Regions from separate parts of the Thioalkalivibrio sp. ALE16 genome, predicted to be linked through region 1. Evidence: riboswitches for the same ligand, from Rfam matches in the RefSeq annotation. Region 1 holds a riboswitch; each other region holds the start of a gene.
What was found. Region 1 has a riboswitch for cobalamin ahead of bluB (5,6-dimethylbenzimidazole synthase). Riboswitches for the same ligand answer to the same signal wherever they lie in the genome.
Positions count from the first base shown of each region.

Region 2: another riboswitch for cobalamin. It lies ahead of F627_RS0104715 (TonB-dependent receptor domain-containing protein); the one in region 1 lies ahead of bluB (5,6-dimethylbenzimidazole synthase).
Region 3: another riboswitch for cobalamin. It lies ahead of F627_RS0104815 (porin); the one in region 1 lies ahead of bluB (5,6-dimethylbenzimidazole synthase).

Region 1 is NZ_KB906362.1:127,849-130,110, reverse strand. Features, by position in the region: gene cbiB (adenosylcobinamide-phosphate synthase CbiB) at 1-376, opposite strand, end outside; gene bluB (5,6-dimethylbenzimidazole synthase) at 373-1,125, opposite strand; cobalamin riboswitch at 1,220-1,428, opposite strand; gene F627_RS0109280 (cobalamin-binding protein) at 1,575-2,262, shown strand, end outside.
Region 2 is NZ_KB906357.1:44,545-46,806, reverse strand. Features, by position in the region: gene F627_RS0104715 (TonB-dependent receptor domain-containing protein) at 1-1,044, opposite strand, end outside; cobalamin riboswitch at 1,186-1,433, opposite strand; gene F627_RS0104710 (hypothetical protein) at 1,521-2,262, opposite strand, start outside.
Region 3 is NZ_KB906357.1:66,989-69,250, forward strand. Features, by position in the region: gene F627_RS0104815 (porin) at 12-1,142, opposite strand; cobalamin riboswitch at 1,253-1,475, opposite strand; gene F627_RS0104820 (cytochrome-c peroxidase) at 1,668-2,262, shown strand, end outside.

The sequences.
Region 1 (2,262 bases):
GCACGTCCAGGGCCTCCGTGTCCCGACTGACCAGCATCCCCACGCCCGTGCGGGCACCGTGCAAATCATCCGTCTCCAGGGCCCGCGCGACCACCTCGGCGTGTTCGTCCAGGCTGCGCCAGCCAATCGCCAGGGTCAGGATCGCCAGCGACAGCAACCAGCCCCAGGCCAGCGACGCCCCCAGAGCGGCCAGCGCCACCCATGGCAGGACCAACGCCGCGAGCAGCAACGCCCCGCGCAGGCGACTGGGCGCATGCCAGCGGGACTCGGCCCAGGCCGCCAGCCGACCAAACCCGGCCAGCGGATGGAATCGCCGCGGATCGCCGAACAAGCGATCCAGGATCAGGGCGCCCATCAGGATCAGGAAGGCGCTCATGCGCTGTCGGATCCGGTCCGATCGTCCGCCCCGTTTCCGGCGCCTGCCGCATCCGGGTCGGCTGCCAGCTCGCCGGGCACGCCCCAGCGATCCTGAAAGACCAGTTCTTCCAGGGGCCGCCGGCGATCCCAGCCCGCGGTCTCCAGCATTGGCCGGTCGTAGAAACGCTCCACATGGCCGAGGCACAACACCGCGATCGGATAGCCGCCCTCCGGCATGTCCAGCTGCCGCGCCAGCCAGTCCGGATCGAACAGCGAGACCCAGCCCATGCCCAGCCCCTCCGCGCGGGCCGCCAGCCACAGGTTCTGAATCGCGCAGGCCGCCGAGCACAGGTCCATCTCCGGTAGCGTACGGCGCCCCAGCACATAGCGTTCGCGGCCGTCGGTCAGGGCCACCACCAGCAACTCCCCCGCCTCGCGGATCCCTTCCAGCTTCAGGCGGTGCACCTCCGCCGCGCGCTCCCCGCAGGCCTCGGCGGTCCGGGCCTGCTCCTCTGCGGCGTGGGCGTGTAGTGCTTCGCGCAGGGCCGGGTCGGTCACCCGCAGGAAGCGCCAGGGCTGCATGTACCCGACGCTGGGGGCGCGGTGCGCGGCCTCCAGCAGCCGCCGCAGCGTCGCGCCATCCACCGGATCCGGCCGGAAATGGCGCATGTCGCGGCGTTCCCCGATCACGCGATAAACCGCCTCGCGCTCGGCCGAGGCAAACGCGTTCGGATACTCTTCGGTCGGTTTGGGGTCTGGGTTCGTCATGCGTTTCCGTCGGGGCGACGGCACGGCGAAACCACGAAGGAACGGGCACCCCGGATGGTGCCCGTGCCCTCGATCGTCGCCCGCCGCACGATCGCAGGATGCGTCATCACCAGGCCGGTCTCCGGGCTTGCGAGCGTCGGCGGCTGCCGATGCCGCAGACGCCTTCCCGTGACCCGTGGGGGCACAGTGGCCAAGCCTGCGGTGTGGTTCGCCGCTCACTTACCGTTGCGGGGGCAGCGCCGGATTTGCACCGGCTTCCCGTTTCACCTGCGCAGTGCAGGCACCTGATACAAGCCGCCGTATGATACGCGTTCGGCGCGCCCCCGACCAATTTGGGCACCAAACCATCTTGCCCATGCTGCTATGATGAAACGCTTTTGCGGCTTGCGCGCACTACCGCAGACGTCCTCCATTCGACCTCGCAACAGCGCCACAACCACCGGATTTTTATGAATTTCAAGACCCTCGGACGCTCCTCCGCCCTGCTCGTCGCGACGTTGCTTTGCACCGCGCCGGCACTGGCCGACCCGGTCTCGGTGACCGACGATGACGGTCACGAGATCCGGCTGGAACAACCCGCCGAGCGCATCGTCAGCCTCGCCCCGCATATCACCGAGGTGCTGTTCGCCGTCGGGGCCGGCGACAAGCTGGTGGGCGCGACCCAGCACAGTGACTTCCCGCCGGAGGCGGAGATGCTTCCCCGGGTGGGCGGCTACAGCCGCATCGATATGGAGCGCGTCGTGCAGCTCGATCCGGACCTGGTCGTTGCCTGGCGCAGCGGAAACTCGCAATCCCAGATCGAACACCTGCGCGAGCTCGGCTTCCACGTCTACGTGTCGGAGCCCCGCAGCTTCGATGGCGTGTCCGCCAGCATGCGCCGCATGGCCCAGCTCGCCGGCACCGAGACGCAAGGCGACGAGGCCGTGCAGGCCTTCGAGGACACGATCGACACCCTGCGCCAGGACTACGCCGAGCGCGACCCGGTACGCCTGTTCTATCAGGTGTGGGAACAGCCCCTGATGACGGTGAACGACGACCACCTGATCAGCGAGGCCATCCGCCTGTGCGGCGGCGTGAACGTATTCGGCCACCTGGACCGGCTGGTCCCGCGCATGGACCGCGAGGCGGTCATCGAGG
Region 2 (2,262 bases), on a different contig from region 1:
GTTGTATCGCGAGTCCTGTTCGAAGTTGTCCGTGGCGTCGACATGTTCCTCGGCCAGATCGGCTCCTGCAATCAGCAGGGTGCGAGACCCGAGCACGATGTCGTTGCGCCAGTCGAGCATGTCGCGGCGCGTATCGAATCGCGAGAAGAACGTGCCCGAGGTCAGGTTGTCGCTCTCATCGCGGCTCTGGGAAACGCTGATTTCCGTATCCCAATCCCGGGCTACCGGTAGCCGCACGCCCCCACGGATAGCTGCGTGGACAAACTCGGTCTCGTCCACAAACCCATCAAATTCACTCGTACCTTCCGAGTACAACAATGAACCAAACAGTTCGACCCCATTATCCAGCCGATGGGCGACCTTCCCCGACATCGAGGTGTTGTCAAAACCGTCCGCATCCGAGTCCCCTACACCGTCTTGAACATCGAAGCCAACCGTGTCGAAATGACCAAACGAAAAGCTGTAATCCGTTCGTCCGGTTCCACCGGCCACACCGGCGCCAAATTCCCGGGTATTGAAACTGCCTCCACCAACAAAGGCATTTACCTTCGGCGGACCCTCTTGTCCCTCGCGCGTAAACACCTGGATCACGCCGCCTACCGCGTCAGAACCGTAGATGCTGGTCCGCGGGCCACGAACGATCTCCACGCGTTCAATCTCAGAAACCGGGAGGAACTGCCAAGTCGGGGAGCCGGAGGTTGCCGACCCCATGCGTACCCCATCGACTAGCAAGAGCGTATGACCGGACTCCGTACCGCGGGTTCTCACCGCGGTTTCCTTGCCGTATGCAGCGTTTTGAGTAACGTCCAAGCCGGCCCGCGCGGAAAGTAGATCAGCAACCTCTTTCGGCTGAAGACGCTCGATTTCTTCGCGATCGATGACGGTGACCGAGGACAGGGTCTCGTCGACGGTCTGAGCGATGCGACTCGCCGTCACCTGAACAGTGTCGAGGGTCTGGGCTTCCGTTTCGGGGGCGTCCTGGGTGTGTGCCAGGGCGGGGGTCAGGGCCAGCAGGATGGCCGTGGAAAGTGCTGTGCGTTTCATGTCGTCCGTGTCTCCCGGCGAGCCGCCCGCACGCCGTTGATTCGTCGGGATCGCGCGAACAGGGGGAGACAGACACGAGGGGGATCGGCCACAACCGGCTAGCGGCCAGGCCCGATCATCCGCCTCGCATGCCCGCCGCATGCCGCGCGATCATTCCCTGGCCGGTCTCCGGGCTGACGAGCGTTCCGGTGCGGCGCCTTCCCGAACATCATGTTCAGTGGCACTGGCCGCGACCATCAGGGACCGTCGGGCGGTCCCTCGCTCGATCACCGTTGCGGGGGCAGCGTCGGTTTCGTCCGCAGGCCTCGGAGACCTGCCCGGACTCACCGAACTTCCCGTTTAACCCGCCAGGTCGAGCCTGGCCGGGCACCGGGGAACGCGGCGAACACTACACAATTGGGCGCAAAATTACCAGCCGGGGGAGACTCGATCCCGCACAACCGGAACCGTCGAACCAGGCCCGTCGCGACGGATCATCAGCGGCGGCGCCGCTCCTCGGCGTGGAGATAGCGGGTCCCGCGCTTCAGCAGCAGGCCCCAGGTCTTGTCCTGCAGCATGGCGTCAAACTCGGGCGACCGCTCGGCGCGCAGTGCCACGGGATGCGACTCGTCGCCGGCATGCGTTGCCAGCATGTCCAGGCGCTCGCGGTTGGCGCCGTACTGCTCGACCAGGAAATCGCGCATGGAATCGCTCAAAGGCAGGTGATAGATACGCGTGAGGCGCATCGCCAGCCATTCGGCCATGCGCCCGAGATCCTGGCGTACCTTGCGCACCATGGCCGAGCCCAGACCCGCCTTGGCATCCGCGCTCATGCCCACATACAGCCCCCCGAGATACGCGGCCGGGTTGGCGTAGATCGCGCGCTGGATGCTCGGGTTGGTGAGGTCCACCAGCGGCTCCAGGATCAGGGCCAGCTGGATGCCGATGCGCTTGGCCGTCTCGGCGTCCAGCGCTGCCCCTCCGAAGTAGAACAGATCGCCCTCACGCTGGATCTTCAGCTCCCTGAGGAAGTTGCAGAAGTCGTTGGCCAGCTTCAGCTTCTGGTCATCGGTCAGCTCGATCAGCTCCTCGCTGACCCGGATACCGCGCACACTGCGCTTGAACCAGCGCTTCTCGCCCCGCTTCTCCACCTGGGCGCGGCGCAGGGCCTCCCAGCGCTCCACCGCATTGGCGTAACGGCTCTGCGCCTGCATCAGCTGGTCGCGCGCCTCGCGCAGG
Region 3 (2,262 bases), on a different contig from region 1:
CCTTTCCGGTTTCAGAAGCGGAACTGGTGCTGCAAGTGCATTTCCCAGTTCGAGGTGTCGGTGTCGCGGTCCAGCCACATGAGCTGGGTCTTCTGCCGCTGCCCTCGGTGATACCAGTTGAGGCCGGCGCCCCATTCGCGCTGCCAGCGCTCGTCTCCATCCAGGTCGTCGCCGGCGTCGTGGCGCAGCACCGCGTGGCGGGCGGCGAACTCCAGTCCCTCCACCGGTAGCGACTGCGCCAGTTCCAGTTCGGCCCCCAGGTCGTGGTAGTTCGCGGTGCGGTTGGGGGAGACATCGCGGCGGAAGGCGGCCAGCGACAGCGAGGTATGGCCGAACTTGACCACCGCGTCGGCGGTGGCGGTGACCCAGTCGGCGCGCTGGTTGGCCACCGTGTCTTCGATGCCGCGGCTCCAGTCGCGCAGGTGGTTGCGGCTGGCGGCCTGTACGCCGGCGCCCAGGCCGACGGTGCGCTTCACGGCCTGGCCTAACGTGGTGTTGTCACGTGGGACTGCGCCGACCGGGGCCCACGCGCCGCGCGCGCTGAACAGGTGGCCGGAGGTGGACGGACGATCATCGCGCTGGTCGAGGCGCCCGCGACCGTCAAACACGCCGATGGCCCAGGCGCGATCGTCGGCCGCGCCACCCAGTAGGGCGACGCCGGTGTCGCGGCCGGCCGGGACCTCGAACTGATTCCCCGCGATGCTCAACTCGGTGAACAGCCGGTTGGGGCCGCCGATGTCCCGCGGCAGGCCGAAGGGCACGGTGAACTGGCCGGCGCGCAGGTCGAGGGACTCGGTCAGCGCGTATTGGAGCCAGACGTCGCGCATCGAGAGCTCGCCGCTGCTGAAGTCGGGCTGCAGGCGAAAACTAAGATCGGGGTGGAATAGGGTGCCCGTCGTATCCAGCCAGGCGCGGCGAAAGTCGAATTCGGTGGTGGTTCCCTCGTCGCCCCGCTCGATGGCGTAGCGGCCCTGGATGAGCGGGTCCAGGGTGATGGCGAAGCCGTCGGCTTCGCTGCCGAACTCGAACTGTGCCTGGAGGGGGGAAGCCCCGCCACTGGCGATCAACAGGCCGAGAAGGGTCGGGGCCGGAGCCAGGAGTGGCGGCCGGCCGGGTCGTCGGGTCGGTTTGTTCAAGGTCATTCTCCCTGGGACGCACACCCCGTGCGCCGTGGATGGAACGACGCTGGGTGGGCCAGGGGAGGTCGGGGACTATAGACACAGCAAGCCCGACCCGACCGCTTGCCCGCCGCAGCGTCAGGTTTCCTCCTGGCCGGTCTCCGGACTCGTGAAGCGGGCGGGGGTGCCCGGGCGGATCGCCTTCCCACACCGAATTGCGGCGCAGTGGTTGTTGATCCGTTGTCTTCACCTACCGTTGCGGGGGCAGTGCCGGCATTGCGAACGGCAGTTCGCGCACCGGCTTCCCGATTATCCCCGGCGATGGAACGCCAGGGCACCTGGAGGCGGGGCGAAGGTTACTGGGGTTACAAATAGGCTGGCAAGAGGTGCGTTTGAGGAGCGACCAACCGCATTGATTGATCTGGATCAACGGGAGCGCTGATTTCGCTGGTCGATCGAATACCGGGTCGATAGGGTGGGATTCAGGTGATTTGGACCGAGTCTATATCGGTCTTCGCCGACACCGATCCAATCTCAGGGAGACTTGCCATGATCCGACGTTCTTATCTTCGCAGCGCCATCTTTTCGGCCTGCACCGCCCTGGCGCTTGGCGTGGCCGCGCCCGCCGTGGCGGATACCGACTACTCGCAGTACCGGGATGTGTTCGAGCCGCTACCGGCGCTGCCGCCGATCCCGGCGGACAACTCGATGACCAAGGAGAAGATCGAGCTGGGCAAGATGCTGTTCTTCGAGCCGCGCATCTCCAGCTCCGGCGTGATCTCCTGCGCGACCTGCCACAACCCGGCGCTGGGCTGGGCGGACCGCATCCCGCGTGCGGTCGGCCACGATGGCCAGGTTGGCGAGCGCAACACCCCGACCGTGCTGAATTCCGGCTTCTTCACCGCGCAGTTCTGGGATGGCCGAGAGGACGACCTGGAGGGGCAGGCCCTGGGCCCGATCCAGGACGCGATCGAGATGGCGATGCCGCTGGAGGATGCGATCGCCCGCCTGGAGGAGTTCAATGAGTACCAGGAGAAATTCGAGGCCGCCTATCCCGACTATGACGGCGACAACGTGATCAATACCGACCACGTGGCCAAGGCGCTGGCGACGTTCCAGCGTACGCTGAACACCCCGAACTCGC